2 regions of the Paraglaciecola sp. QJM3NY_14 genome follow, and region 2 is predicted to be linked to the other one. Evidence: predicted binding sites of a transcription regulator. Region 2 holds the regulator's gene; the other holds the start of a gene.
What was found. The regulator LexA, encoded in region 2, represses DNA repair genes until DNA is damaged. The targets are predictions, from matches to a motif close to TACTGTATNNNNATACAGTA.

Region 1 (16,416 bases), 490 kb from region 2:
CTCGCCTTTGGATTACCTATTGCAGTCGCTAAGCACCTTGGGGTTAACAACACAGAACACGAAAACTATTTTACGGACGAGCTTTATTCACAACATGCACGTTCGTTGGAGTTAGTGCCCTTTCGCATGATGGATTATATTTTTGCTACGCAGATCCACGGCGACTTAGCACATATATTCCCAGTAAAAAGTCTATATGCCATGTCAAACTTCACCCGTTTACCCGACCCTATTCACACTGATGAGTCCCAGGCATACGCTTTAACGCATAACGTGTTTTATCTGACCGGCATGCGCAAATGCCATGACTTTTTAGATGTTGGGCTGCGTTTCGACCATGGGATTGCCGGCTCTCTAGAGTCCCTGCTAATAAAATATATTGCAAAGCAAGACCTCGACGTATCGCTAGAGTTACTTGCGTCCCTCGCCTTAACTGGGCATTGCAAAGAATGGCATTTGGACTTGGTTTTTTGTGAAATCGCCAAGGTGATACAAAACGACACAATCATTCCAGGTCCGGTAGGGCGAATGGGTGATGATGTTAAGCAGCGCCACGGAGAAAAGTTCCAAACGTGGGCTAAAAATTATCACACCATGCTGGTCGCAGCGATGTGCTTGCGAATTATTTATGACCAATTAGACGACATTTTTGTTGACGCGGACCCCATCGATTTAAAGCTCATATATTCCCTGGGGCACTCCCTAAGATTGGCCGACGAGTACAACCTTCCCCTTCTGCTGACCGTTCTCAAATCACTTGAAACTGATCGTGAAGCAATTGAGACAGTCGGTTTGGGCCATGTCATTGATAACACAATTCAATTTGTTAATTCACAACGGAATGAACACGGCTCTATTGGCTATTTTCATGACGAAAAAATAAAGAATAAAAGTAACTGCTTCGAAACTTCAGTCCACAACACGATTAAAAAGATTGATGACTGTATCGACTGGAAGAAACTAGCAATTGCTTAAAAAATTGGATAGCTAACGCACTTATTTGCGTTAGTCATTCATAACTTGTTATCGCAACAAAAATTAGTTCGTTCGATAACGTATATAAAACGAAAAGAGAAACACCATGCAACTTAACTTCGCAACCCAAGGCGTAAATTTCATCGCATTCACTGGCTATGCACTGGTATATGACGCGCAAGAACTAGGTGACTTAACTGCCGCAGTAAACACCGATCTGATGAACGTACTCGCAGACAAAGTGGACCCTGCATTACTTGATGCAGCGACACATGCAGCCAATAGCATTAACGACATCGCTAGCAACGTATCTGTTAGCTAATCACACACTAAAAAAGGAGAAACACTATGCAACTTAACTTCGCAACCCAAGGCGTAAATTTCATCGCATTCACTGGCTATGCACTGGTATATGACGCACAAGAACTAGGTGACTTAACTGCCGCAGTAAACACCGATCTTATGAACGTACTCGCTGACAAAGTGGACCCTGCATTACTTGATGCAGCCAATAGCATTAACGACATCGCTAGCAACGTATCTGTTAGCTAATCACACACTAAAAAAGGAGAAACACCATGCAACTTAACTTCGCAACGCAAGGCGTAAATTTCATCGCATTCACTGGCTATGCACTGGTATATGACGCACAAGAACTAGGTGACTTAACTGCCGCAGTAAACACCGATCTTATGAACGTACTCGCTGACAAAGTGGACCCTGCATTACTTGATGCAGCGACACAAGCAGCCAATAGCATTAACGACATCGCTAGCAACGTATCTGTTAGCTAATCACACACTAAAAAAGGAGAAACACCATGCAACTTAACTTCGCAACCCAAGGCGTAAATTTCATCGCATTCACTGACTATGCACTGGTATATGACGCACAAGAACTAGGCAGCTTAACAGCCGCAGTAAACACCGACCTTATGAACGTACTCGCTGACAAAGTGGACCCTGCATTACTTGATGCAGCGACACAAGCAGCCAATAGCATTAACGACATCGCTAGCAACGTATCTGTTAGCTAATCACACACTAAAAAAGGAGAAACACCATGCAACTTAACTTCGCAACGCAAGGCGTAAATTTCATCGCATTCACTGACTATGCGCTGGTATACGACGCAAAAGAACTAGGTGACTTAACTGCTGCAGTAAACACCGACCTTATGAACGTACTCGCTGACAAAGTGGACCCTGCACTACTTGATGCAGCGACACATGCAGCCAATAGCATTAACGACATCGCTAGCAAAGTTTCTGTTAGCTAATAAGTGACCTGGCGGTGCAAGCCGCCCTTAATTTAAAAAGGATTCTTTATGAAAGGCTCGGCATTTTCAGTAAACGGTGTACACTTTTATTCAATGACAAACTATTACTTCATTGTAAAAACAGATGAAGTAGAAAATATAACAGCGATTGCAAACTCCGATTTGTTAAATCAACTCTATGACAAAATCGATCCGCAAATTATGGATGCTGCTACACAAGCTTCTGATTTGATTAGTTCAAGTACATTGGCTTAGCATATACGGCGCCAGTGATAATTTGAATCCTGGCGCAGTCTTTCACTCATCAGCACGCTTATTTTCCCCACCGAATGTATATCAGCAAACGATAATTTTTAATATTTTGTGCCACTTCAATTTAGAAACACATATCAGCACCCTGACTTATCATCATTCGCTAAAGGCTGTAAAAGTAAACGCTTACTTACTAAAAAACCACAGTTACTTCAATGATATAGGCGTAGCTAACTCAGTCAGCTTTTTGTATACAGTAGCTTATGTTCATGAAGTCGAGCTTAGCTTGCGCAGCTGTAGATTAATTAAAGTAGCCTAGGGAACGGCATTAACCCGTTAAAAATGACAATACAAGCGCTTAACAGGATACAGACAACACTGTTCACCTATCCCTTTTTATAAGGCATAAGAGAGTTTGAGAAATGATCTAAAACACCATTTCAATAGATTATATTTATTAAGATATTTGATATCTATTACGGGGAAAATGAGAATACACTTGGAAAGTAAAAAAGATGAATGTTCGGGCGACGTACAAAAGACGAGCGCCCAATAGTATAGGAATATATAATGTTAATGAATAGGATTAATATTTAAATTGTTGTCCACTTTAACCCATAGGGCAACAGATTTCTCTACCCCAATTTGCATCGCCTGACCATCTCCCATTCTGCGCATATTTACGCCCAAATACCGAAGAATTCGCTCACAGGCCGTGGTTGTTACCAGTACATAATCTGTAATGCCATTTTTAATCGCAAATGAATAAAATGAACTTACTAAAGCAGCTGTATCTTCGCTTGCGACTCGAGCAGATTTCCCTGTTCTATTTTTACTAATAGCAAAGCGACTTATTTCCCAAATATTTTTTTCTTCAGGTGCTAACTCCCCTCTCAATAACTCTGGGAATATATCTTTTAGCATATAACTTTTTGTTGTTGGTATTGCACGCCATCCACCAACAATATCATCGCTCTCATTCAACATAGCAATATAACTTGGCTGCTGGTTATCAAAAAAGTCTTTTTCCAAGCCTTTATCAGATTCGACATCCCAACCTAATCGCCCTTTAAAGACTTCAGATCTTAATTTGAACATATCATTAATTAACTCTGGATTACGTCCAAATTCATTATTGTTTTTATCTATTACTTTTATTTGTCTCATTGCGCTGAACCTAGTTTAGTTAACTTGCAACTAAGCATATTCAACGAAATTCAATAAATTCAGCTATCACATTTTACAGTAGGGTTTTAATCATTGTCCCTAGCCTAATTCCAATAATTTTCTCCTGTAGTATCTGACAGTATTTTTATAAAACACCGTCAGATCTAACAGGATATATAAACATTTAAAGCAGCTAAAATATCGAAATGGAGTTAAGTGGATACCGCAATGAACAACAATATTTTTGCTTTACGTTCTCGCTGCTTGTCGTTAGTAATAGATAAAGCAGCGTCTATTTCACATTATTGTGGCGCAGCTTGGTTATTTTGTCTTAAGGGCAAGATACTAAAGCTTCAAGGAAGCACTCAGCTGGAATCTGAAGCTCTGCTACTGAGTCAGATAAAGGCAAGTGGTGCCGGGGCAGACCTTTACTTGTCCTTGCCTCCAAATGCTTTGATTAAGGATAGTAACGCACTGGTTAAAAGTGCCACCGACGCAGGTATCGTCAACATTCTGTATCCGCGTATCCCCGCTCATTTTAGGTTTAGTGACAATCATAAAACCAATTTTCTTTCTAACAATATCAACGTTATTGCTATCAACAATGCATTGATGGATCTCGGGACGGTTATAACCATGCAGACCAACGAACAAAAGAAAAGGCCTTGGATAAGTTGTATCACGTGTGCTGATCTGTCGGGCAGAGAAGCGGATTTCTCTACGTTTGATGAGGATATAGAAGCGATCAACTATATAAAAAGGCTGGTTGGCAATATGGAGTTTGTAGCTGAAGAGCCCGGTTGTTTGCCATTCAATGTCAGCAACACAAAAAATAATGCTAACCAAGCTGTTCAACATCACACTGTCAATAGTTTACTGGACGTGAAGAAACTTTTAGCACACGCGTGCGAACATAAGATGACCTGTGGACTGATCATTGTTCACACTGATTTAGCTAAAGAAATGATCGTGAGTGGCCTCGTCGACGAAATGATTTATTATCTATGCTTACACCAGACCGAACTCGAAAACACTCAACCGATAAACTTACTGAATAACGATTGGAAAATATCCAGCAGCTATCACTTCAGTAAGGGGATAAGGTTTAACGCTCGTCCTGAATCTGATATGACTAAACAACAATTTAACAGTGAGCATCGTTTATACTTAAATTAGATATTTGGTTTAATAATGCCCTTCTTGATCGCTAGCGCGACAGCATGCTGTCGATTAATAGCGCCTAGCTTGGTGTTTGAGTTACCTAAGTGAAATAAAACTGTTCGCTCAGAAACATTTATTATCTGCGAAATTTCCCAGGCTGTTTTACCTTCACAAGCCCAAAACAAGCATTCAAGTTCTCTTTTCGTTAGCTCCCGTCTATCTGTTTCGTCGCTTGCACTTATCTCAAGCAGAACGTATCGCTCGAATAAGTGCGTTGCAAATGTGTGGCAAAACATCTGAGCGTTATCTAATACTCTATTCGCATCGGAACGTTCATCTATCGCTACACTGAATACGGCGATATTCTCAGAAGTAGATCGAATAGGGATGCTTAGCCCATTGTACAAGCCATATGCCGCTGCTTTTTCGAAAACGAGCAAACCTTTAGTAGAAGAAAAGTCTTGGTACTCAACGAGTTTGTCCCAGCGGATAGGAGATTGCTTTTCAAAGATGTATTTAACAACAGGGTCGTTTTGTTGTTCACTTTCCTTAAAGTAAAACTCGAGCCATTTCTCTGGATAATTCGAAATAACTCTAATCGTCGGTGAGTATGAGGATGTTTGCCCGATGACGCCCAATAAATAAAACGGGATATCAATTAGCTGACAGAACCTTTCGCAAGTTTCCTTTAGAGCATCAATTGAGCTACTTTCGTCTACACTTTCTAGTAATTCGTAGAATTCTTCGACTTGCATCATCCCTTCCTTGCTGGAAATGTTTTTAGATTTTAGTCACGAAGAGTGCGTTTGCGTCATTAAGCATGTAGCACTCGTTCATTTAATAACCAAGCTAGCAAAAAATGGTAAGTAAAACTACCAAAAGATCACACTATTAATCTGCAAACCTGTCAAAAGTAACAAGTAGGAAGTAGCACATAAGCTCCTACAATAGGGGTTCTGTAACCTACAGAGGTCATGCAATATGTCAAACGCAAGGTTTCCAAAAAAACAAGTTCAGCTGGAAATACAAAAATTAAGCAAGTCGTACGACGAAAATCAAACAGCGCTCAATAACATAAGCTTAACGTTAACTCCTGGCATAATTGGATTAGTCGGATCGAACGGTGCCGGCAAATCGACTCTGCTTAAGTTAATTGCGCAGTTGGAGCGTCCCAGCTCTGGCAGCATCCAACTAAATGGCCAAGATGTAGCAGGTTGCCCGCACTTAATCAGGCAACGATTAGGCCTGCTGCCGCAACACTTTGCTGTCTATGAAAATTTAACGGCAAAACAATTTTTGCAGTATTTAGCCGCGGTTAAACAGGTGGCCAGAACGCATGTAGCTCAAGATATCTCTGAATTGTTACATGCGCTCAACTTACATGAATTTGAAAACCAAAAAATTTCAACGTTTTCAGGTGGCATGCGTCAACGACTCGGTATCGCACAAGCGCTGCTTGGAGCACCCGACATACTTATTTTTGATGAGCCTACCGTTGGGTTAGACCCCCATGAACGAGTTGCCTTTCGCAGCCTGCTAAAGAAATTAGCCAAAGACAAAATTATTATTTTATCTAGCCATATCATTTCTGACCTCGCCTCGATATCAGATAATATATTAGTACTCGCTAGGGGAGAGGTTTGTGCCTTCAACACACCTGAAAATTTACTTCAGCATATGAAGGGCAAGGTGTGGGACATCATGGTGGAAAACTCAGAAGTGAGGCAAATTGAGACCCTGTTTAAAGTTTGTGATACACAATCTTTTGACGAGAAAACGCGATTAAGGGTTATTCACGACACTCCCCCTAATGAATGTGCCAGTTCTACCGCCCCCAATTTAGAAGACGCGTATCTATTCTTTACAGCCCCTTGCCCTTTGCAGGAGCACTAAAATGAACTGGTATTTCTGGCGAATTGTTCGATTAGACTTATACAACAGGATCCACAAAACTAACTGGTGGTTAGCTTGTCTTTGCATGATAGCAACGACATTGTTTCTTTTTCCTGATGCGAGCGCTGGATACGCCGTTTTAGATATTAATGGCTATCGGGGAATATACAATTCGGCGTGGATGGGGGAGTCGGTAGCATTAGTCAGTTCTTCGTTCCTGCTGCTGTTTGGGTATTACTTACTATCAGGTATTGTTGCCCAAGAAAAAACATCTCAAATGCAGAGCTTATTACTCTGTTCTTCCTTCACCATCAATCAGTATTTAAGCACTAAGTTTGTAGTCAATGTTTTACTGCTAAATATCATTGGCACTTTGATGATAGCAGCTGCCATGTTGCAACAGTTAATCGCTCAAGAGCAAACTACCATATATGTTACTGCGTACCTCTTGCCCTACCTAGTGCTCATACTCCCAGTCACTATTTTGGCAAGTTGCTTTGCATTATTATTTGATATTCTCCCTGAAAAAATACGTAAATATAGCAACCTAATCTACTTTTTCGTTTGGGCGACACTCAGTACTTTAAATATTTTTGGATTATCCGCTCACAGCGAATTTACCCGGCAAATGGAGCAAGCCGCCCCCTCACTAACCGCAGGGCAAGTCCAACATATATCGATAGGAATATCGAAGCTGAATCGCATTCAAGAAACATTTGATTGGCAAGGGGTCAATTATGACACCTTTGTTTTCATACCCGTTATTTTACAGCTATTATCAGGCTTAGTGGTTTTCGCAATCACGTTGAAGCTAGCAAATGGTTCGTGTCACCTCCTATATCAGAGCAAATCAACTCGTTCCACCACAGGTTCTACTTCGAAAAAAACGTCATCAAGTTCCTTCGCGCTCACTAATTATCTCTTTACTCTAAATTCACGTTACCCACTGTTAAGCGCGGAACTAGGGATGCTGAGCACTCTTTTAAACCGCAGCTTTTGGGTGATTGCTACGTGCTTATGTTCAGTTTCTTTATTGGTTTCACTCGATATTCTACGCACAGTCATATTGGCTATTATCTGGCTCCTTCCTGTGGTGACAGTTTGCCAAGTAAATATATGCGATGAGCGCTCTGACACCGCGGGGCTTTTATCAGCCTACCGAAATCAACTCACCCTAAGGCTGACACGAGTGCTTGGGGCAAGCATATTTACAAGCCTATGTTGCTTGGGTGCGTTAATCAGGTTTGCAATAGAAGGGGATTTTATTGCGGTACTTCATCTTCTGGGATACTGCTTACTACTCCCATTGGGATCAGTCACGTGCAGCATGATTTTACATTCGCAAAAGATGTTCCAATTGATTTTTTTGTTCTGCTGGATAACCAGTGTGGTCAACCACGCCCCTTATAGTGATCTGATTGGTGTGACAGCCAGCAGTCAGGGCTTTAGCACGACATGGATGGCTAATTTTACCTTATTTATCCTGCTCATTGGATATCATGCCAATCCCTTTACCATGCGATGCAACTTCTTGTATGGAAAAAGCAAAAAAGCAGTCGTTGAAGAGGTAAGAAGCGGTGCTAATTAGGTTAAATCCTATTGCACCGCGCCAATTACCTAGCTGAATTTAGCCGTTTAATGCCGCCAACATAGTCTGCGCGTCACTGACTTCAAACTTGCCAGGGGCTTCGATGTTTAGTGCCTTAACGACACCGTTTTCCACTAGCATAGAATAACGGCCAGAGCGTAAGCCACCGAAGGAGCCTGTGTCTTTAGCAAGGCCAATGGCTTGGCTAAACGCAGCACCGCCATCAGCGAGCATAGTCACGTTCTCTGCGTTTTGTGACTTGCCCCAGGCTTCCATCACAAATGCATCGTTCACCGATAAACAGATAATGCTATCAACGCCTTTTGCCGCTAGTTTGTCAGCCAAAGCAATATAGCCTGGCAAATGGGTATTCGAACAAGTTGGTGTAAATGCGCCAGGAACAGCAAACAACACCACTTTCTTATCCGCAAATAAGTCAACGGTTGTGGGGTTACTAGCTTCGCCATTTTCGCGCAAGCTAAAAGTCACTTCGGGTAAGGTATCGCCAACGTTGATCATAATATTTCCTTGGTTAAATGAGCAATAGACATGACATTACTTAGGTTGCAGCAAATCCCACTTGTTGCCAAAACAGTCTTGGAATATTGCCACTGTGGCGTAGGGCTCATCTCTTGGCTCTTCTAAAAAGACCACTTCGCGTTGCAGCATGTTTTGATAATCACGGTGAAAGTCATCCGTTTGCAGGAAAAACGACACACTACCACCTGTTTGATTGCCCACCCATTGCTGCTGGTTAACAGCCGCTTTCATCAGCACTAAAGCGGCACCTATTTGGCCAGCATCATTGTTTGGAGCAATCCGCACCCAGCGAGAATCTGGGCCGTTTTTAATATCCTCAAGCAAAGTGAAACCCAATGACTGGGTGTAAAACTCAATGCCTTTATCGTAATCGTCGACCAATACACTTACGTTACATACGCTTTGTTGCATGTTATTCCTTTTAAGTAAAACCCAATAAATGAGGAACAGCGGTTTCGGCGCTAATTAATCAGATATACATCAAAGCGATTCGCCTTGCCTTGCATTTCGATATGGGGCTTTTGCTGTGCTAAAAAAGGGGCACCGGCTGGGCGTTTTACCACCACGCGCTTTTTGGCTAACGCGAGTGCGGGGGCGAGCAGCCCATCGGCGTCTTCGTCAGGACCAAGCAATTGCTGAAAAAGGCGCATTTCTTTTTTCACTGCAGCACTTTTTTTACGATGCGGGAACATAGGGTCAAGGTACACCACATCGGGAGCAAGATTTGCTGGTTCGTTACACCAGTTCGCCATTAAATCAACGGCGATGCCATGATGTAAGCGCATTCGTTGGGGCAGCCAAGCACTTAGCTCTGCACTGTGGTGTGCTCGCTCAAGTCCATCTGCTAACAAGGCGGCTACCACTGGGGAGCGCTCAATCATATCAACCCTGCAGCCTAGGCTTGCGAGCACGAACGCATCTCGCCCAAGGCCTGCTGTGGCATCTAAAACTCTCCATTCGCTCTGCCCTTTTAAACCAACCGCTTTGGCGACGGCTTCTTTTTTACCACCACCGTGCAGTCGCCTAAACGTCAGGGCGTCAGAGGCAAAGTCCACTAGTACCTCGCCTACTTTTGGCTCATCTAATTGCTTTAACGCTAAATGCGCTTCGCTTTGCATCAACACTAAGCCATGTCTGACATTACCATCGAAGTTCAATTGCCACACAGATGCTAAGTTTTTAGCTTTTTCAACAAGTTCGGGGCTGGCGTTTTCTGGCACAGTGACTACAGGAGCCATCTTTACAGGTGCTGTGGCCGGCGATTTTGCAACGGTATGTGTCACCGCGTTGATGTAAGAATTATCAGGCATGACCAAAATGCTCTTTGTGACCTAACCAGCGATTAATAATGGCTTGTGCATTTGCAGGATGTTGTTCCCATAATTTTACAGACAAGGTTTGTACCTGAGGAATAAGCTCGGCGTCACGCACCAAATCGGCGATACGCAAGTCAGCCAAGCCGGTTTGCTTGGTACCCAACAGTTCCCCTGGGCCACGTATCTCTAAATCTTGTTGGGCAATATAAAAACCATCATGGGATTCACGCAGCACAGCTAATCGCTTTGCTGCCGTCTTTGACAAAGGGCTTTGATACATCAACACGCAGTGGCTTTCTACTGAGCCTCGCCCAACTCGCCCGCGAAGTTGATGTAATTGCGCTAAACCTAAACGTTCTGGGTTTTCGATGATCATCAAACTGGCGTTGGGCACATCGACCCCGACCTCGATTACGGTGGTAGCCACCAATAAGTCCATCTCGCCGTCTTTAAATTGCTGCATTAAACGCTGCTTTTCATCGGCTTTAAGGCGCCCGTGCACTAAACCAACCTTTAGTTCAGGCAAGGCTGTTGCTAAGGCAATAGCGGTTTCTTCTGCCGCTTGAGACTGCAACACTTCTGATTCTTCAATCAGGGTGCATACCCAATAGGTTTGCCTGCCTTGCTCTACAGTCGCCAAGCGCACCCGTTCAACCACTTCTATGCGTCTCGTTTCGGGCAATACCACAGTGGTAATAGGCGTGCGTCCGGGCGGTAGCTCGTCGATTACCGAAGTGTCTAGATCTGCATAGGCTGTCATCGCTAGTGTGCGTGGAATGGGCGTTGCAGTCATGATCAACTGATGAGGAAACGCCCCCTGCTGCACGCCTTTTTCACGCAATGCCAAGCGCTGATGCACCCCGAATCTGTGTTGCTCGTCCACAATGACCAGTGCCAAGGATTGGTATTGTACGGTCTCTTGAAACACAGCGTGAGTGCCTACCAGTAACTGCAGCTTGCCGCTGGCTAAATTTTCTAGGGTTTCGTTACGAGCTTTACCTTTTAACTTACCGGCCAGCCAGCCGACCTCGATACCTAGGGGAGCAAACCAACCTTGAAAATTATTCATATGTTGTTCTGCCAGCAGCTCAGTAGGCGCCATCATAACCACTTGGTAGCCTGCACTGATCGCTGATAGCGCAGCCATGGCAGCGACCAGTGTTTTACCTGACCCTACGTCCCCTTGCACTAAACGCATCATGGGGGTTGGGCGCTGCATATCGTGTTGAATGTCGTTGATAACACGTTGCTGGGCACCCGTTAAATCAAATGGCAAGCTATCGAGTAGCTGTTTCAGCAGGGGCTCACTTGGGGTGATGGCAAAGCCTTTTTGTAACTGACTTTGCTGGCGTACTTTAAGCACACTTAAGTGATGGGCCAATAGCTCTTCTAGCGCTAAGCGCTGCTGAGCGGGGTGCTTACCTTCCTCAAGTAAAGCCAACGTCACATCAGGTGGAGGCCTGTGTACCAAGTGTAAAGCTTCAATCAAACCGACTTGCTGCTGATAAACATCCTCAGGTAGCAATTCAGCTAAACCGCCTTTATCAAGCAATGTGAGGGCTTGCTCAGTCAAATTACGCAAGGTAATTTGTTTAACGCCCTCAGTAGAGGGATAAACTGGCGTTAAAGATTCAGCCAACTGGGCGTTGGAATCTGCACTAAGGGTTTTATATTCTGGGTGCATGATCTCTAGGCCATATTTGCCCGCACGTACCTCACCGAAACAACGAATGCGCGTACCGTTTTCTAAGCTGTTTTTTTGCGCCGCTGAAAAATGAAAAAAGCGTAATGTGATGGTGCCTGTGCCGTCGCTGATGCGCACAATTAACATGCGTTTACGGCCAAACTGCACATCGCTAGACATGACTTCGCCTTCGACACTGGTATGCAAATGCGGCATTAGCTCAGCGATGGGATAAATGCGGGTGCGATCTTCATAACGATGGGGCAAGTGAAATAACAAGTCCTGCACTGATTGCAGGCCAAGCTTAACCAACTTTTCAGCGACTTTGCTGCCAACCCCTTTAAGCTGGGTGACTGGCGTCTGGGCTAGCCCTAACATCGAGAGTCCGAACCTTGCGTGAGCCGATTAGGGAAAGTGATTAAAAGCACAATAGATAACAAAGAAATAGCCGCCTGCCCTTCAAGTAAATCAGATACAAAATATCGCTGAGTTGTTTATTATACTTCACGATTTACTCAATCGGGGCAAGAACTTAACATCATTTGTGCCTATCTTTACTCCGCATTTCGTGCATCGAGTGTTAAAGCGAATACTTAGCCGCTTGATAAAGTAATTCAGGCGACAATCGTTGTTTGTAGTCAGGGTTCACGTAACTGAATTTGATCACCCCCTGTTCATCTAGAATAAACACAGCTGGTGCTGGTAATACACCCCGCCCTGCTTTAGCTGATGCATTTAACTCTATGCCTTTTTTTTCTTTGTACTGAGCGGTTTTGTCTTCAGGCACATAATAACCAATACCAAAACCGCGTATTGTCTCTAACTTGCTATCAGAAAGTAACTGTACGGTAAACTTGCTTTGCAGTTTTTGAGCTTGCAGTTGCGCTGGCGTTTCAGGGGATATCGCTAATATTTGATAACCCAAATCATCCAGAGATTTTTCAATGTCTTTTAGTCCAGCCAACTGACGATTACAGTAAGGACACCAGCCACCACGATAAAAAATTAGCACAGTGGGCTTTTGCATAGTGATGGCTTTCAAGCTGACTGGCGCGCCATCACCGGTTTGCAATTTGGTGTTTGGGGCAAAATGGCCGACTAGCAATGGGGTGACATCTTGGGCACCTTCAGCAATGGTAGTGCGCTCAAACGCTAACACAGGCGAGGACAGAACAGCGAGTAAAAGAAGTAAACAACCGTTTGTTGCTTTTATATTAGTCATCATTTTGAAATCCTTTATCGGGGTAACAATCGTGTGTACTTAACGATTACCTCTATGGCTTTTCTCGTATTCTATCTCGCTAATGGCTTCTTGTTCTAGTTGGCGCATCGCTTTTGCGGTGGTTTGCATTTTCTGCCACCAGCTTGCATCAGCCACTATGTTACCGCCTTCATCAATATGTGGGTAATCGAGGCCTTTGTTACGACACACGTTTGATAACACAGGAAACCCGCCTTCAAATAGAACACGCTGACACTCTTCTTCGCTCAGTTGAAGGCTGTTGTACATACCAGCCACTTCTCGCTGACGCTGAGCTTCGTATAACACCACAGCAGCAGCCACCGAAACGTTCAATGACTGCACCATACCGACCATGGGAATGACAATGTTTTTGTCAGCTAGGGCAATCGCTTCTTCGGTAGCACCGTGCTTCTCTTGGCCAAGAATAATGGCCGTGGGCTGGGTGTAGTCTATGTCCCTGAAATCCACTGAATCATCAGATAAATGAGTGACCAACACTTGCATATTTTGTTGTTTTAACACGCTGACAGCATCGCCAATACTGGTGTGCATCTCGGTTTTAACCCAATGCTCTGACCCCATAGCGGTGCCTTTGCGTATCTTGGTTTTTTGATCCCATACGCCATGAATACGGTTGATCCCCACTGCGTCACAGCTGCGCAAAACAGCAGATACATTGTGTGGTTTATGAACTTGTTCTAAACAAACCGTTAAGGATGGCTGGCGGGTACTTAATAATTTACGAATGCGCTGATAACGCTCTACTGACATGGGGGCTATAGCAGTCATGGTTTATATTCTTTTTCTTATTGATGTTATATAGCCCTGTTGCCCGCGACGAAGCGTGCCGAGTAGGCTAGCATCTTTTGATCAGCGCACGGCCATTTGGACTCCCCGTGCGCAATGCGGCGCTAAAACGCCACCTGTATTTTAGAGTGAATGTTGCTGTAGGTAATACCTGATATTACTCAGGTAATTCCATCACACCATCGATTTCAATTTGAGCACCTTTAGGCAATTCTTTCACGCCGATAGCAGCGCGCGCAGGGTAAGGTTGCTTGAAATGCTTGCTCATGATTTCGTTCACAGTGGCGAAGTTAGATAAATCCGTTAAGAAGATATTCACTTTAGCCAAATCGTTGGTGCTACCACCTGCAGCCTGGCAAACGGCTTGAACATTTTTAAATACTTGTTCAGCTTGCTCGGCGAAATCGTCAGAGATCATTTCCATGGTTTCCGCCACAAGAGGGATTTGCCCAGACAAATACACAGTAGTGCCAGATTTAATCGCTTGGCTGTAAGTACCAATAGCTTGTGGAGCCTTGTCAGTATGAATAACAGACTTAGACATAATATGCTTACCTTTTAAAGTTTATACGTTAGGTGATTTATTCTGCTTAGATTGGCTGTGCCTTGAAACCCTTTGAACTTCGGGCATGATGCGAATTTTTCGCATGACATCAGCGAGCTGAATACGATCTGTGATGGTCAGTTCTATATCAATGTAATAGATACCGCTTTCTTTTTCTTCGGTTTGTAAACCGACGATATTAGAGCCGCACGAAGCCACATTATTGGTTAAATTGGCGAGCGTCCCTTGATGATTTATTAATTCGATTCGTAGCGCAGCTTTAAATTCACCTTGAGGTTCATCATCCCACTTCATAACAAGCACCCGCTGGGGCTCTTCTTTACTCAGTTTACGAATGTTACTGCAACCCGCTTGGTGAATCATCATGCCGCGACCTGGGCTAAGCACAGCCACAATTTCATCCCCTGGGATGGGGTGACAACAGCGTGAATAAGATACCAATAGCCCTTCAGTGCCTCGAATAGCAACGTTGCGACCACTGTCTGGAATTTCTGCCGCTTCACCGAGTAAACGCCTAGCGACGATGGCGCTGAGTTCATTGCCTAGGCCGATATCCGCCACCAAAGCGTTAAAATCAGCGTGTTTTGTTTCCTCTACCACTCGGTCGATGTCCGCTTGCGGAATTTCATCTAATTTGGTTTTACCCAGCGCATGGCGTAATAAACGATTTCCCATGCTGAATGCTTCTTCGGAGCGCTGATGTTTTAGGTAATGGCGAATATGCGAGCGCGCTCTAGCACTGACCACAAAGTTCAGCCAACTTGCGTTGGGTTTCGCTCTGGGTGAGGTAATGATTTCGACGGTTTGGCCGTTTTCAAGTGGTTTACTTAACGAGTATGTGCGTCTTTCGACTTTCACCCCAACGCAGGTATTGCCTACACCTGTGTGCACTGCATAAGCAAAGTCGACCGCGGTTGCGCCGAGCGGAAGTTCAATGATGCGCCCATCTGGGGTAAACACGTAAATCTCATCTGGGAATAAATCAGTTTTTACGTTTTCGATAAATTCAAACGAAGAGCTAGCACTTTGTTGTAACTCAATAAGTGACTGCATCCATTTACGGGCGCGTACTTGTGCTGTGGTATCGCTGGACTCTGAATCGTCTTTGTACATCCAATGCGCAGCCACACCGATATCGGCCATTTTGTCCATTTCGGCGGTGCGAATTTGAATTTCTACTGGAATACCGTGAGGGCCAATCAAAGACGTATGCAATGACTGATAGCCATTGGTACGCGGTATAGCCACGTAATCTTTAAAGCGCCCTTCAATGGGTTTATACAAGCCATGCATAGCGCCCAGCGCTCGATAGCAATTATCAGCACTGTCAACCACTACGCGAAATGCATAGATATCCATGACTTCGTTGAACATCAACTCTTTGTTTTTCATCTTGCGATAAATTGAGTACAGGTGTTTTTCACGGCCAATGGTCAACGCGTTCATGCCGAATGCCGCCAAGCGGGTTTCCACTTCTTTATGAATATTTTCGATAATTTCTTTACGATTACCCCTCGCCTGTTTAACCGCTGCTTTCAATGCGCGGTGGCGCATGGGATACATGGCCTGAAACCCTAAATCCTCAAGCTCATTTTTGATATCGTGGATACCCAAACGGTGGGCAATAGGCGAGTAAATTTCGAGTGTTTCACGGGCAATACGACGACGTTTGTCAGGACGTAAAGAACCGAGGGTGCGCATGTTGTGTGTGCGGTCTGCCAGCTTGATCAAGATAACGCGAATATCTTGCACCATAGCCATGAGCATCTTACGAAAGTTCTCGATTTGCGCTTCTTGCTTACTACTAAAATGAATCTTTTCGAGCTTACTAACGCCCTCGACTAACTCACCAACCGTCTCACCAAACTGTTCGCTCAGGGATTCTTTGTTGTGATGGGTGTCTTCGATGACATCGTGCAGCAATGCAGCCATTAGCGTTTCATGGTC
Region 2 (16,416 bases):
GTGTTCCGGGTTGAATACAGGTAAATGCCAGTGCCATTTCATGGCGGCTAAACGGGTGGTCAGTGTTACCGCAAAGCCCATGATCATGCAGCTATAAGTGGATAAGCCGAGATAAGATCCCGCAATGTACGTGGCGCCGCCAATGATACATGCCGTTGCATACAAATCGCCTTTCAAGACTAATGGAATTTCGCGACAAATCACATCACGAATTAAACCACCAAACACAGCGGTCATGGTACCAAGGGCTATCGCGATAAAAGGGGATGCGCCGTAGCTAAGGGCTTTTTGTAAGCCCATGACGTTGAAAAAGGCTAACCCTATGGCGTCGGCAACTTGCAAATATCGCAGGGGGAAGCGATGGCTAATACGTAGCCATATGATGGTACAAAGCGCTGCGCCTAGAATAGCAAAGAAGAAGCTATGATCTTGCACCCAAAACACAGGCAGATCTAAAATAATATCACGCAGAGTGCCGCCACCAATTGCCGTCACTGAGGCTAAAACGACGACGCCAAAGCCATCCATATGCTTTTTATACGCCATTAATGTGCCAGAGACGGCAAAAACAGCCACGCCCATTAAATCAATCCAATGTAACCAGGTACTCATATTTTTCTCACTGCTATTTGAGGCTGAATGATACCGATAAATGACAAATTCTAAATAGCCAAACTCAGCGTTTGTGTATAAAGGACACAAAAAAAGCCTATAGCATTGCTTGATCCGTTGTGGGGGTTCGTGTTACCAATATAGGCAGTGACGATATACCAAATTTAAATTAGAAATTTATCTAATGTTCTATTCCGACTCGTGCAGCAAAGTAATTATTTTGGTGACAGTGGTGGAGACATGTTCTCCGCGGGGATAGATCTGAATTAACGTCAGATAATTTTAACCCCCCGCACGAAAGTTCGGGGGGTTTTTTGCTTTTAGCGGCAACATTTTTAGAGATATCAATTTCGACAACCGGACGAGGTTTTTCGCGCATACCGTTTCACCTGCGACCTCGACGGATTTTTACACTATTAATGCACTATTTAAGTTAGAGAGAAGAGACAATGCCAAAGTTACGTTCAGCAACCACAACCCAAGGTAGAAATATGGCCGGCGCTCGCGCGCTTTGGCGTGCGACTGGTATGAAAGATGGGGATTTCGGCAAGCCGATTATCGCGGTGTCTAACTCATTTACTCAGTTTGTACCGGGTCACGTGCACCTAAAAGATATGGGGCAGTTGGTGGCGCGTAGCATTGAAGCGGCTGGTGGAGTGGCAAAAGAGTTCAATACGATTGCGGTAGATGACGGTATTGCGATGGGTCACAGCGGCATGCTTTACAGCTTACCTTCTCGCGAAATCATTGCTGACTCGGTTGAGTATATGGTTAACGCGCATTGCGCCGATGCGATTGTTTGTATTTCTAACTGCGATAAAATCACCCCTGGCATGTTAATGGCGTCAATGCGTCTAAATATTCCGGTTATCTTTGTTTCTGGTGGCCCGATGGAAGCGGGTAAAACCAAGCTTTCAGATCAAATCATTAAATTGGATTTGGTGGATGCCATGGTAGCGGGTGTTGATGACAACGTGAACGACGAGCAAAGTGGTGAAATTGAGCGTTCTGCGTGCCCTACATGTGGCTCGTGCTCAGGTATGTTTACTGCCAACTCAATGAACTGCTTAACGGAAGCGCTTGGCTTGTCATTACCAGGTAATGGTTCAATGCTTGCGACGCACGCTGACCGCGAAGGTTTGTTCAAACAAGCGGGTACGCAAATTGTTGAGTTGTGTCGCCGTTATTATCAGCAAGACGATGAATCAGTTTTACCGCGGAACATTGCCAACTTTAAAGCATTTGAAAATGCCATGAGTCTTGATATCGCCATGGGCGGTTCAACCAATACTATTTTGCATTTATTGGCGGCAGCGGTGGAAGGTGAAGTGCCTTTTACCTTGGATGACATTGATCGCTTATCTCGCAACGTACCGCACCTATGTAAGGTTGCGCCTTCTACCCCTCAATACCACATGGAAGATGTGCATCGTGCTGGTGGTGTGCTTGGCATATTAGCCGAGTTGAATCGCGCCGGTTTGTTGCACGAAGACACTCCACATGTGTTAGGCAAATCTATTGGTGAAGTCATAAGTGAGTGGGATATTACCCAACCTGAAAACGCCCATGCCCTCGAGTTTTTCCGTGCAGGCCCTGCTGGCATCCGAACCACAAAAGCATTTAGCCAAGATTGCCGTTACCCTACCGCCGATACCGACCGTGAAAACGGCTGTATTCGTAGCCGCGCAAATGCATTTAGTGAAGAAGGTGGCTTGGCCGTGTTGTTCGGCAATATTGCGCAAGACGGTTGTATTGTAAAAACAGCCGGTGTGGATGAGTCCATTCACGTATTTACTGGTCGCGCACGTATTTACGAAAGCCAAGATGACGCAGTGAAAGCTATTTTAGCCGACGAAGTGATTGCTGGTGACATAGTTGTTATCCGTTACGAAGGCCCTAAAGGTGGACCGGGAATGCAAGAAATGCTGTACCCCACGACTTACTTGAAAGCCAAAGGATTAGGCAAAAAATGCGCTCTTATCACAGATGGCCGCTTCTCAGGCGGTACGTCTGGTTTATCGATTGGCCATTGCTCGCCAGAAGCCGCTAGCGGCGGTGGTATCGGTTTAGTGGAAGAAGGCGACAGCATGACCATTGATATCCCCCAGCGTAAAATTGGTGTTGATATTAGTGATGAAGTGCTTCAAGCCAGACGAGAAAAAATGGAGCAGAGCGCTAATCCTTGGAAGCCAGTCAGCCGTGAGCGTAAAGTGTCACTCGCGCTTAAGGCATACGCCTTATTAGCAACAAGTGCGGATAAAGGTGCTGTGCGCGATGCAAGCAAATTGGAAGACTAATGACCACCAGTGCCCAAGAATATTTAAAAAAGATTTTAATGTCGCCAGTGTATGACGTGGCGGTAAACAGCGAGTTTGTCCATCTAGACAAATTCTCCGCTGTTTTAGGGAATGATGTATGGCTTAAGCGAGAAGATCAGCAACCGGTTAAGTCGTTCAAATTGCGTGGTGCATATAATAAGATCAGTCACTTAGATGATGAAGCGCTAAACGCGGGGATCATTACCGCATCAGCGGGCAACCACGCCCAAGGTATTGCTTATTGTGCCTCTCGCAAGAATATTCAGGCCACTATTGTGATGCCAGAAACCACCCCTGACATTAAAGTGGACGCGGTGCGCAACTTCGGAGGTGCTAACGTCAACGTAGTGCTTCATGGTACTAGCTTCGACCAAGCCAGTGAAGAGTCTAAACGTTTAGCTGCGTTGCATGGGTATACCATGATCCCGCCATTTGACGACCCAGACGTTATTGCCGGGCAAGGGACCATCGCCAAGGAAATGCTTGAGCAAAACCCGAATCTGGATATCGTTTTTATCGCAGTGGGCGGCGGCGGTTTAGCCGCTGGCATGAGTGTGTATTTAAAGCAGCTCAAGCCCAGTATCAAAATTGTCGCTGTAGAGTCCAGCGAATCTGCTTGTTTACAAGCGGCTTTGAAGGCTGGTGAGCCTACTCCTTTGCCCTTTGTAGGGATTTTTGCAGACGGTGTAGCAGTGAAAACCATAGGTATTGAAACATTTCGCTTGTGTCAGCAATACGTAGATGAAGTCATTACCGTTAACAATGATGAGTTATGCACGGCAATCAAAGATATTTTCGATGATACCCGCGTGATTGCTGAGCCAGCAGGCGCATTGTCTGTTGCAGCCATGCGTAAATACGCTAGGCTAAATGACGTTAAGGGTAAAGTCTTTGGTGGCGTGTTATGTGGTGCTAATATTAATTTTCACACTTTGCGTTATGTGTCTGAACGCTGTGAATTAGGTGAGCAAAAAGAAGCCGTATTTGCCGTTAAAATCCCTGAGAAAAAAGGCGCGTTTAAGCACTTCTGCGAACTGCTAGGTGGTAAAACCATCACAGAGTTCAACTATCGTTTTTCAAGTGAAAAAGAAGCGCATATTTTTGTGGGTGTGAAGTTGCGAAGGGGCCAAGAAGAGTTTGCTGAGTTGATGGCCACTTTGAGTGCAAATGACTACCCTTGTCTGGACATGTCAGACAATGAAATGGCAAAACTGCATGTGCGCTACATGGTCGGTGGTCGCCCCCCTGCTCTACTTCATGAGCACTTGTTCTCATTTGAGTTTCCTGAACAGCCAGGAGCCCTAATGACCTTTTTAAAAACCTTGGGCGAACGCTGGAACATTACTTTGTTTCATTACCGTAACCATGGTGCTGCGGAAGGTTTAGTGCTAGCGGGGTTTGATTTCCCTGATAACGAACGTGCTGATTTTGAGCAACACTTAGGTCAACTCGGCTACCAATACTCTGAAGAAACCGAAAATCCCGCCTATAAGTTTTTCTTATCAGACGTGAACGGTATTTTCAGCTAATAATTTGCGGTTATCGGTTAAAAAAATGCGCTCGGTTAATCACCTAGCGCATTTTTTATGTGCTCAATATTCACTCATTAGCGTATACACGATTTAAATTTGCTGAAGTCGTTGAGTGATCTCAGGCGAAATTAATTCCTCCACACTTGCTAGCAGTGCTTCGCTGGTATCTGAATGCTGCAACTGCCCTTCGCTAGATGCGTTGATTAATTCGTTATCTTTCAAGGCGTGAATGAAAGTAGATAGTACATTTTTGTCGAAAAACTCTGGTGAATTAATGCCATGTAACGCCGCTAAACGCTCTGCAAATTCTCGACTCTGTTTTTCTAAGCGACCACGGCCAATGGTTTGTTCCTTCTTAAGAATGGTCAGCACGGCAGCATAACGTTGCAGGGTTTCTTGAATGCTTCGATTCAGCAACCAGAATGAATAAAACGCTTTGCTAGTGGCAGCGGGCGGGCACAGTGTGTCATCTTCAGCACGCAGTAAACCCATATCGATCATCGTGCTAAGTAAGCGATCTGTATAATTCATTGCTTCTTCGTGGCTCATATAAATAAATAGCTCGCGCTGCAGCAAAGGATATAGCTGGCCAACGAGGGAGATGACTTGCGGCCTTGCCAAGCCTTTATGGGCAAATACAATGGCGCTGACTAAGCCAGGTAGGGCAAACAAATGCAAAATATTATTGCGATAATAGGTCAATGCCACCGCATTTTTGCGTTTTAGGGAGATGATAGTGCCAAAACTGTCTTGGGATACTTCCAGCTTATTTAGCTTTAACGTATTTTCTACCAATGCTTTGCCATCAAGCTCAGGGATGCTAGATAAGTCACTGTAAGGCGCGGCCTTTAACAAGTCTAGGTAGTCGTCAATGGCGCGTTCGAGTTCATCCTGTGCCATTGCGTGTTTCTTAGCGGAAAGTAAGCACATGGCGCACAGTGACATACCGCTGACAGCGGCCGCTTGGTTGATTCGGCCCATAACATCATTGGCTAAGGTATTCACGGCAGGGGTTAACCAGCGCGGTTTTTTATCGGGTTCTAAATTTTGTGCTTCACGCCAATCTGGCACTTCGCTATCAAGAAAGTTGCTTAAATTAATTGGATCACCGAAATTTAAAAATCCGTTTCCGTAGTTTTTCAGCTTACGTACCGCGGAGAACACCTGAAAAAAAGATTCTTTCTTTTTGTCTGTGCCTTTGAGCTCTTTCAAATAGCTTGAGACTTCCATTACGTGCTCGTAGCCAATGTATACAGGTACAATACTGACGGGGCGGTTAATGCCTTTAATCAGTCCCTGAAGGGTCATGGCCAACATACCCGTTTTAGGCGGTAGTAAGCGACCTGTTCGACTTCGGCCTCCTTCAGGATAATACTTCACGGAATAGCCTTTGTTGAAAAGTAGCTCTAAATACTCTCTGAATACCGCGGTATACAGCTTGTTGCCGGCGAAGCTGCGACGTAAGAAGAATGCGCCACATTTTCGTAAAATTCCGCCAATCGGCCAAAAATTGAGATTGATACCCGCAGCAATATGCGGTGTCACTAACCCTTCGTGATAGATGACATAAGTTAAAAGGAGGTAGTCCATGTGGCTTCTATGGCACGGCACGTAGATAATTTCGTGGCCATTTTGCGCTAACGCCCTGACTTTATCGGCATGTTTTACTTCAATGCCGTTGTACACTTTGTTCCATATTTTTGTGAGTAAGCGGTCGCCAATTCTTACTAACCCTTCGCGATAATCTGCGGCAATTTCATCGACATATTTCTTCGCTTTGGCTTGTATCTGGTGATTTGACTGCTTCTTGCTGCGCGCTTCGTCGCTAACTGCTTGGCGAACAGAGTCTGCGCCCAATACTGCGTTATATAATTCTTGTCGTTCGAGTAACATTGGGCCTATGAGATTTTGGCGGCGACGATGAAAGTGCGTGCCCGCTAGGCGGATAAGCTTGTGGCCTATTTCTTCATCACTGCCTTTTAAATCTGCCATGGTACGAGAGGATACAGCCTTGCTGTAACAAACGAAGTTATCTCTACCTAAAAACAGCACAATAAAAAACTTACGTAACCAGTTAGGCGACACCTGGTTAGCGATAATATCTGACCAGCCGGATAGCTTTCGGCCGGGCGCTCTGCCCCAAAAAATGGAAACGGGAACGATTTGCAAGTCTAACTCTGGGTGCTCTCTGTGGATCTGGAACAGACGAGTAACATCATCTGCAATTTTGGTGATCTTCACTTTTCGAGTAAGCAAAGAACGTGGTTGTTGTAAAAACAAACATGCGGGTAATTCCTTACCACCGATTTGCACCGGCTCGGAGGGCTTAGGCAAGCCTAAGGAATTGGTAGACATTTTTAAAGCAAATTGATCAGTGACCGAGTGTGTGCGCAATAGATAAATAATGGGTTTGGTGGTATCGATCCCAAGTTCGGTCGCTATATCTGTAGGAATGCTATTAACTTTAACCAGCCATTTTAGCGGAACAGATATCATTGTCAGCAGCAGTTTATGCAGCCATGCCATAAGAGTGGTACCTAGATAATGAAAGACCTGTATAGGATACCACGTTATTCGGCTTTTCCACCCTGCGTAATCAGTTTACAGGTCAGAGGTCTTATAGAAAATTATCTTTAATAAACAACAAAGAAGAAAAATTTGAGATTTAGCAACGACTGTATATACTCACAGTTAAACTGTATGAAACAACAGGCTGTGTATGCGTCCACTAACTCCCAGACAAGAAGAAGTCTTGCAACTGATTAAAACCACCATGCTAGAAACAGGCATGCCGCCAACTCGTGCAGAAATAGCACGGCACCTTGGTTTTAAATCGGCAAATGCGGCTGAAGAACACCTCAAGGCTCTGGCTCGTAAAGGAGCAATTGAGATCTTGCCCGGCACGTCAAGAGGTATCAGGCTCACTGAGCCTTTAGAAGATCAATTAGAAGACCAAGGTTTGCCGCTTATTGGTCGTGTTGCCGCCGGTGAGCCCATTTTGGCTCAAGAGCATGTTGAAATGCATTACAAAGTTGACCCAAGTTTATTTAAACCCAGCGCTGATTTTTTACTTAGAGTTAGCGGCATGAGTATGAAAGACATTGGTATTTTGGATGGTGATTTACTGGCCGTGCATAAAACAACGGATGTGCATAATGGTCAGGTGGTAGTTGCGCGAGTAGATGAAGATGTAACCGTTAAACGGCTTGAGCGAAAAGGTCGACAAGTCGTACTACATGCTGAAAACGAGGATTTCCAACCTATTAAAGTCGATCTAGCGACGCAGCCTTTTAATATCGAAGGTATTGCTGTTGGTGTTATTCGTAATGCTGACTGGATGTAGTTGAACATTTTTTAGGCAGTTTGCTGTTAAGTTATTGATCATTTTCGAGCTTCGCAATGGAGTTCGAAAATATTATTTTATTCCATGAAAACATCCCATCTTACCTATCTTATATTGCCTTTTCGCATATCATTTAATCTATGTGTTTGTTACTGAGTTGTTAACGTAACACACTGATAGGCTGATTAAAATTTGGTCAATTGAATATAAAATATACAAAAAAACTGGACTACTCCCCCTATTTTGAGTAATGCTTGTTACACGATTAACAAGTCAGTAACAAAACTTGTCGCGTGCTGAACCTTACAATAATAAATTAGAACGTAGAGTTTGATGGTTATCACCACTATTTTACGCGTTTGACAAGCAGGGGGTCGAGTGAAGAAAATTTCGTTGAGTGTTATGGCAATGTTAGGTGCATTTAATTGCAGCACCGCTTTTGCAGATTCAGTGTCCGACTTAGATCAGTACCAATTAAACATGCGCAAAGGTGTGACTGATATCAGCGCCGAGGTATATGACCTACATATGTTGATGTTCATCATATGTGTGGTTATCGCTGTTGGTGTGTTTGGCGCTATGTTCTACTCCATTTTATTTCATCGTAAATCTCGTGGGGCTAAGCCTGCAAACTTCCATGAGAGTGTTAAAGTTGAAATCGCTTGGACCGTCATCCCTTTTATTATCCTCATTGTAATGGCTATCCCTGCAGCCAAAACGTTGATCGCTATGGAGGATGCCAGTGAACCGGAAGTGACGGTGTTGGTAACAGGGTCACAATGGAAGTGGCACTACAAGTACATGGATAACGACGTCGAATTTTATTCTCGCATGGCAACTCAAGCCGATGAAATCACAGGTAAATTAGACAAGGGTGTTAATTACCTCTTAGAAGTAGATCAACCTCTGGTGATCCCTACCGATAAACGCGTGCGTTTTCTTATTACCTCAGACGATGTTATTCATTCTTGGTGGGTACCAGACTTCGCAATCAAGCAAGACGCTAATCCAGGTTTTATTAATGATGCTTGGGCTAAGGTCAATGAACCGGGCATTTACCGTGGGCAGTGTGCTGAATTATGCGGAAAGGATCACGGGTTCATGCCGGTTGTGGTTATCGCAAAAGAGCCCGCCGAATATGATAAGTGGATAGGCGAGCGTCAAGCCATCCAAGAACAGGCAAAAGCTGAAGAACAAAGATTACTAGCAATGAACATGAGTAAAGAAGAGCTCATGAGCAATGGTCAAAAAATTTACAATTCTGCATGTGCAGCCTGTCATATGCCTAATGGTGAAGGGTTGCCAGGGGTATTCCCAGCATTAAAAGGGAGTGACATTGCGCTAAACGATATGGCTGCGCATATTGATATCGTGCTTAACGGTAAATCAGGTACCGCAATGGCCGCCTTCGCTAAACAGTTAACAATGTCAGAACTTGCCGCAGTGATTACCTATGAGCGAAATGCGTGGGGTAACGATACGGGTGATCTAGTTCAGGCGAAAGACATTAACGCTGCATTAAACGGGCAGTAGGGAGACGATCATGAGCACAGTAACCGACACGATCCATCACGAAAACGATCATCACGAGCATCATGCGCCTCCTTCTGGTATTAAGCGCTGGTTGTACACGACAAACCACAAAGACATAGGCACGCTGTACCTTTGGTTCGCATTTATCATGTTCTTAACCGGCGGCGCGATGGCGATGGTCATTCGGGCGGAATTGTTTCAGCCGGGCCTGCAGATAGTTGAGCCTAACTTTTTCAATCAAATGACCACAGTTCATGGCTTGATCATGGTGTTTGGTGCTGTTATGCCCGCTTTTACAGGGCTAGCTAACTGGTTAGTGCCTATGATGATTGGCGCGCCAGACATGGCTTTGCCTCGCATGAACAACTGGAGCTTCTGGATCTTACCCTTTGCGTTCTTGATTTTACTGTCTTCGTTATTTATGGAAGGTGGCGGTCCTGCATTTGGCTGGACGTTCTACGCTCCTCTATCAACTACGTACAGTGGTGACAGTACTGCTCTGTTTGTTTTCTCGGTACATATCATGGGGATTTCATCCATTATGGGGGCGATTAACGTCATAGTGACGATCTTCAATATGCGCGCCCCAGGGATGACATGGATGAAAATGCCGCTCTTTGTTTGGACGTGGTTAATAACAGCATTTTTGCTTATTGCGGTTATGCCTGTATTAGCCGGCGCAGTGACTATGGTGTTAACAGATAAGTTTTTTGGTACTAGCTTCTTCGATGCCGCAGGTGGCGGCGACCCTGTGATGTTCCAGCATATTTTCTGGTTCTTTGGGCACCCTGAGGTTTACATCATGATACTGCCCGCCTTTGGCATTATCTCGCAAATAGTACCGACCTTTGCACGCAAACGCTTATTTGGCTATGCCTCTATGGTGTACGCCACGGCATCTATTGCATTGCTGTCGTTTATCGTCTGGGCTCACCATATGTTTACGACTGGGATGCCGGTCTTTGCTGAGATGTTTTTCATGCTAGCCACTATGCTGATATCTGTGCCCACCGGTGTGAAAGTATTTAATTGGGTAGCAACTATGTGGCGAGGCTCCATGAGTTTTGAAGTACCTATGTTGTTTGCTCTAGCGTTTATCGTGCTGTTCACGATAGGTGGTTTATCTGGCTTGATGCTGGCGATAACGCCTGTGGATTTCCAATACCATGATACTTACTTTGTTGTTGCGCATTTCCATTACGTATTAGTGACGGGCGCCATCTTCTCAATTATGGCGGCGGTATATTACTGGCTACCCAAATGGACAGGAAAAATGTTTGATATTACGTTAGCTAAATGGCATTTCTGGTGTTCATTGATTTCTGTAAATGTATTGTTCTTCCCGATGCATTTTGTTGGCTTGGCCGGTATGCCAAGACGTATTCCAGACTATGCATTGCAGTTCGCTGATTTTAATAAATGGATAAGCTTAGGTGGATTTGCGTTTGGTTTATCTCAATTGATTTTCTTGGCGTTACTTATTAAGGCATGCCGTAAACAAGGTGACCCGGTAAGTGACCAAGTTTGGGAAGGGGCAGAAGGTCTAGAATGGGAAATACCTTCACCTGCTCCATATCATACGTTCGAAACTCCGCCTGTTATTAAATAGGCGGTACAGGAGCATATTATGTTGCTAGCTAAAAAGAGGTTTTCCAAGACGCAACTTTTGAAGCGTTCTGTTGCATTTACTTTCGGCTTAATTGCGTTTGGCTTTTGCAATAGCTTGCAAAGTGATGCTTATTTTCCTCTCAATGATACCGAGCATTTCGCATCACAAGGTGAATATACCAATGCGCAGTACGCTCAGCAGGGTCTGGCTCAGTCTTACTCAGGGATGTTCTGGCACTCGCTATGACAGACAACAGGCAGGAGCCTAATACGTCAGATGCTGCCAGTGCTGAAAAGCCGAGCAGTCATGGCAAGATGGTTATTAAATTACTCGCTATCGTATTGGGGATGTTTGGTTTCGGTTTTGCATTAGTGCCTCTTTATGATGTGTTTTGTGACTTAACTGGGTTAAATGGTAAAACGGCTAACTCCGCGGCGGTTTATGAGGTCATGGAAATCGATGAGTCTCGCACAATAACCATCGATTTCATCACACGAACCAATACCGGCATGGCGTGGCAGTTTGAAGCAGAAAAACGTCAAGTCCGGGTTCATCCGGGGCAGATGAATGAAATTAATTTTACTGTTAAAAATCCGACTGCTCTCCCTGTTGTCGGTCAAGCTGTACCTTCGGTTTCACCTGGTACGGCGGCGTTATTTCTAAACAAAACAGAATGCTTCTGTTTTGAGCAACAGGTTTTGCAAGCAGGTGAATCAGCGGTTATGCCCATGCGGTTTTATGTGGACCCACAGTTACCTGAAGACATTACCTATTTTGCATTGCAATACACCCTGTATGACGTCACGGCGACAGCAGGTGATCTTGTAATGAATAGTGGTCAATAGGAGAACGAATAATGGCTCAGCCAGATTATGAAAAGTATTATGTTCCGGATAGCAGTCCTTGGCCGATAGTGGGAGCCATTGCATTATTTTTAATTGCCGTTGGTGCAGGTAACTTTGTGATTGAACAAACCAAAGGCACGTCTGGTTACGGTGGATATATTCTGACAGCCGGTTTTGCGACTCTGATATTTATGTTGTTTGGTTGGTTTAGAAATCAGATTCATGAGTCGATGAGTGGCTTATATAGCGATCAATTAGGACGCTCATATCGACAAGGGATGGCTTGGTTTATCTTTTCTGAAGTCATGTTTTTTGCAGCATTTTTCGGTGCGCTTTTTTACGCTCGAATGATTTCAATACCTTGGCTAGGTGGCTCTGGCAACAATGCCGCTACAAATGAAGTGTTATGGCCTGCATTTCAAGCCATGTGGCCGCTGGTGCAAACCCCTGGCGGCACAGAAACAGAAGCCATGGGCTGGTATGGCCTACCTCTGATTAACACCGTCATCTTATTAATTTCATCCGTTACTTGTCATTTTGCGCATGTGGCACTTGAAGAGAATAAACGTGGCCGCTTGAAACTTATGCTTGGTATAACTGTGCTGCTTGGGGCGATTTTTATGTCGTTGCAGGTTGAAGAGTATATTCATGCTTATCAAGAAATGGGACTAACCCTGCAATCGGGTGTGTATGGCAATACCTTCTTCTTATTAACCGGCTTTCACGGACTTCATGTGACGTTGGGCGCAATTATCCTGTTTATTATGCTACTTAGGATCTTTAAAGGGCATTTTACTCCTGAAAATCACTTCGCTTTTCAAGCAGGTAGCTGGTATTGGCACTTTGTTGATGTGGTTTGGGTAATGCTGTTTTTCTTCGTATATATATTGTAATTAAGGTGACGTACTCACAGGTTAAGAACGGGCTTGTGGGTACGTCGTGTAAAGTAAAATATTAGTAAGGACGTGGGTTGGGCTCAATAAGACCAGTGGCCATGGCGATAAGTATGACCACTACAATTGCCACCGAGGTTAATACCCGTCTTCCAATATATTTGCTCATATTCGCTTGTTTTGGTTCGTTTTTAAGCATTACAGTCATGGCTTTAAATAAGTTATAAATCATAACGATAAGTAGTATTCCGATGATTATCTTGATGAGCACTTTGTTCTTTCCTCTCGCTGTTATTTTTATTGTTGATTAGGCATGCTTAGGCTTATTAAGCGATTACCTATGATTTCTACACTAGTGACTTTGTGCGCAGTTGTCATCATGTTTGCACTGGCTAATTGGCAATTGCACAGAGGATTAGATAAAGGCAAGAGAATGCAAAGTATTGCTTCTGTATCGAGTAACGCGTCATTGTCATTCGAGAGGGTACTCTCTATCGATAAGGATATTCAGGATTTGCCGGTAAGCTTTAGTGGCGCAATTGATCCTCAAAAGATTTTTTTAGTCGATAATCGTATCCATCAAGGCCGCCCAGGGTTTGATGTGTATGGTGTAGCACGGCGGCAGACTCAAAACGTGCTGATTAATTTTGGTTGGATTGCAGGTAACTTAATGCGCAATGATCTACCACAAGTCACTTTGCCAAACACGTTATCGGGCGCACTAGGGAGAGTCGTTGAGCCCACAGACAACCCGATGATCACAGAAACAGCAACGCCAGAAGCAATATGGCCTAAGGTCATACAGCAAGTCGATATCCACTTTATAGAGCAAGTTATACAGTTAGAGTTGCCACCTTTCGTGATAACGCTAACGGACAGTAGTGATGATTTCATCCGCAACTGGCAACCCGTGGTTATGCCTCCTGAGAAGCATTATGCCTATGCTGTGCAGTGGATGGGTTTAGGCATCGCCGCTTTTTTAGTTTACTTTTTCGCACTTCGCGCACGTTTTCGCGCTGCACATAAGAAGGGATCCCATGAACAACACGAGTAACAAACGTTTGATTATCACACTCGCCGTGGTGTTTATTTTGCCTGTGGTGTTAGCCAAATTGGCTTTAGATAATAACTGGTTCAATAAAGCAGCGACTAACAAAGGAGAGTTGCTATCTCCCATATTAGACATGAGCGCTATTCAAGACAAAGCTGTTGAGCCTAAGTGGCAGCTGGTGTACGTCTTACCTTCACAGTGCAGTATTGAGTGTGAGAATGCCTTGTACAGTGTTGAGCAAGTATGGACAGCGCTTGGAAAAGAGCATGACAGAGTACGTGCAACTGTCATTAGTACACCTGATAGTGACGTCAGTGTCGCTAGGCGGTTGAATGAGCATAGTGCCGTTAAGTTGTTAAAAACTAACGTAGAAAGTGTTAATAATGTGTTTAAAGGTGAGCCGGTAAATGCTATTTTCATTGCTGATACCTTGAATAACGTGATCTTGCGTTATCCACTTCAAGTTGAGCAACAGCAAGCCATTTTGCATAGTCGTGACATTTTATCTGACCTACGCAAACTGCTGAAATTATCACGTATTGGTTAGAGGGTCGTTCATGAGGAAATTGGTGTTGGCAGGCCTTATTCTTGCCATAACTGTGATTGTGCTAGGTGCATACACGCGGTTGACCGATGCAGGGCTGGGATGTCCAGATTGGCCAGGTTGCTACGGACACTACAAAGTGCCCGTGGCGCAAGAGCAGATAAATGCTGCAGAACTGGCGTTTCCAGAACGACCTTTAGAGCCCCAAAAAGCGTGGAACGAGATGATCCATCGCTACTTCGCGAGTGCGCTAGGCTTACTCATCTTGATCATCTTTGTGGTGAGCATAGTAAAGCGTGCTTATCATCGACCTATTAAGTTACCGTTTTTCCTGCTGTGCCTGGTCATATTTCAAGGCATGCTAGGTATGTGGACCGTCACCCTTAACCTTTTACCTATTGTCGTTATGGGTCACCTTTTAGGCGGCTTTGCCGTGTTGTCATCGTTGTTTCTGCTTTACTTACGCCTTCTACCATATCGCATACCAGGTGGTGATCAGCAAACCCGACGTCTAGCAAAGTTTGGCTTGATAGGGATCGCCATCCTTATAGGCCAAATAGCATTAGGCGGCTGGACATCAGCAAATTATGCGGCGCTAGCTTGTACCGAAATGCCAATTTGCGAGAGCAACTGGTACGAGCGCCTAGATTTTATAGGAGCCTTTAGCTTGCCAGAAGCAGATAACTACGAGTACGGGGTGCACGATTATGCCCAGCGTATGACCATGCATATAGTGCACAGGGCTGGCGCGCTAATTACGTTTATTTATCTGTGCTGGTTGGCTATTCGCATTTACGGGGTAGCAAGCTCTGGATTGTTAAAAAAAATTGCCACTATCATGGTATTAGTACTAGGCATTCAGGTCATTTTGGGTGTCAGCAATGTGGTATTCAGTCTGCCGGTCGGTGTGGCCGTTATGCATAATGCCGTTGCCGCTACACTACTACAAATTTTGGTGTTACTTAGTTACACCCTCTATCGCAAAACATAGGAGAGACCAATGAGCAAATCTGTTGGTGTTGCACCTCATAACATAGTAAATAAATCAGGCCTCCACTGGCGTGATTATTACGAGATGACAAAACCTAAAGTGGTAATGTTGCTCCTACTGACCGCTTTGGTAGGGATGTGTTTGGCGAGTGAAACTTGGATCAGTTGGAAAATACTTTTGGCTGGTTTGACCGGCATTGGTTTTTTATCTTCTGCAGCAGCGGTTATTAACCACGTAGTTGATCGTAAAATTGATGCGCAAATGGCGCGGACCTCGAATCGTCCGATGCCTAAAGGCAAAGTTTCACCCCAGCGAGCGCTCGTTTTTGCAGGCGTACTTACGGTGGTGGGCTACCTTATTTTAGAATTATGGGTCAATCGCTTAACCGCTTTGTTGACGTTAGCCAGTTTAGTGGGTTACGCATTTATTTATACCATGTATTTAAAACGCGCTACGCCTCAGAATATTGTTATTGGCGGGTTAGCTGGTGCAGCGCCACCATTACTCGGTTGGACGGCGGTAACGAATGATATCCATGCGCATGCATTACTCTTAGTGCTCATCATATTCATTTGGACCCCCCCACATTTCTGGGCGTTGGCGATTCACCGTGAAAAAGACTACGCTCGGGCTAAAATCCCCATGCTGCCATGCACGCACGGGATCGAATTTACTAAAACATCCATTTTACTGTACACGGTGCTATTAGCGCTCATTGGCGTGTTACCTTATCTGATTGGCATGACAGGCGCGATATATTTGCTAGGCTCCAGCGCATTAAATGCTGGCTTCTTGTATTATGCATGGAAATTAAAATTCGCCAGTGACGAACACACCGCTATGAAAACGTTTAAGTTTTCGATTATCCATTTAATGGTACTGTTTGTGGTCTTACTGGTTGACCATTATATGAGATTTACTTTTTGAGCAGATTAAATGTAGCGTTAATCGCCTTAGTGGCATTGGTTGTCGGTGTTGTGATCGCAGTGACCATAGCGCCCCCAAAGAGTGATGAAACGCAGTATATTAAGCTTTACCCGCAAGCGAGAGCCTTGCCTGATTTTTCTTTGACTGACAGTAAAGGCCAACCACTAACCAATAAAAACTTGCAAAATCAATGGACGCTCGTTTTCGTTGGCTACACT

Region 1: AC0VYA_RS01790 (acyl-homoserine-lactone synthase) is a predicted target of LexA. The motif match lies at 3,795-3,814, and genes of this name have one in related genera.

What each region holds. Positions count from the first base shown of each region.
Region 1 covers NZ_CM149664.1:401,940-418,355, reverse strand. Annotated here, with positions in the region: gene AC0VYA_RS01825 (DUF6895 family protein) at 1-975, shown strand, start outside; gene AC0VYA_RS01820 (hypothetical protein) at 1,082-1,297, shown strand; gene AC0VYA_RS01815 (hypothetical protein) at 1,324-1,527, shown strand; gene AC0VYA_RS01810 (hypothetical protein) at 1,554-1,769, shown strand; gene AC0VYA_RS01805 (hypothetical protein) at 1,796-2,011, shown strand; gene AC0VYA_RS01800 (hypothetical protein) at 2,038-2,253, shown strand; gene AC0VYA_RS01795 (hypothetical protein) at 2,302-2,508, shown strand; gene AC0VYA_RS01790 (acyl-homoserine-lactone synthase) at 3,079-3,672, opposite strand; gene AC0VYA_RS01785 (hypothetical protein) at 3,901-4,848, shown strand; gene AC0VYA_RS01780 (helix-turn-helix transcriptional regulator) at 4,845-5,591, opposite strand; gene AC0VYA_RS01775 (ATP-binding cassette domain-containing protein) at 5,815-6,726, shown strand; gene AC0VYA_RS01770 (hypothetical protein) at 6,728-8,314, shown strand; gene AC0VYA_RS01765 (redoxin family protein) at 8,354-8,833, opposite strand; gene AC0VYA_RS01760 (VOC family protein) at 8,870-9,265, opposite strand; gene AC0VYA_RS01755 (class I SAM-dependent methyltransferase) at 9,316-10,164, opposite strand; gene recG (ATP-dependent DNA helicase RecG) at 10,157-12,232, opposite strand; gene AC0VYA_RS01745 (peroxiredoxin-like family protein) at 12,435-13,079, opposite strand; gene trmH (tRNA (guanosine(18)-2'-O)-methyltransferase TrmH) at 13,116-13,868, opposite strand; gene AC0VYA_RS01735 (RidA family protein) at 14,062-14,448, opposite strand; gene spoT (bifunctional GTP diphosphokinase/guanosine-3',5'-bis pyrophosphate 3'-pyrophosphohydrolase) at 14,470-16,416, opposite strand, start outside.
Region 2 covers NZ_CM149664.1:5,035,076-5,051,491, reverse strand. Annotated here, with positions in the region: gene AC0VYA_RS21625 (TRIC cation channel family protein) at 1-612, opposite strand, end outside; gene ilvD (dihydroxy-acid dehydratase) at 1,062-2,909, shown strand; gene ilvA (threonine ammonia-lyase, biosynthetic) at 2,909-4,459, shown strand; gene plsB (glycerol-3-phosphate 1-O-acyltransferase PlsB) at 4,553-6,988, opposite strand; gene lexA (transcriptional repressor LexA) at 7,182-7,805, shown strand; gene coxB (cytochrome c oxidase subunit II) at 8,214-9,338, shown strand; gene ctaD (cytochrome c oxidase subunit I) at 9,349-10,947, shown strand; gene AC0VYA_RS21590 (hypothetical protein) at 10,966-11,193, shown strand; gene AC0VYA_RS21585 (cytochrome c oxidase assembly protein) at 11,190-11,792, shown strand; gene AC0VYA_RS21580 (cytochrome c oxidase subunit 3) at 11,804-12,685, shown strand; gene AC0VYA_RS21575 (DUF2909 domain-containing protein) at 12,747-12,956, opposite strand; gene AC0VYA_RS21570 (SURF1 family protein) at 13,026-13,739, shown strand; gene AC0VYA_RS21565 (hypothetical protein) at 13,723-14,283, shown strand; gene AC0VYA_RS21560 (COX15/CtaA family protein) at 14,294-15,271, shown strand; gene cyoE (heme o synthase) at 15,281-16,198, shown strand; gene AC0VYA_RS21550 (SCO family protein) at 16,195-16,416, shown strand, end outside.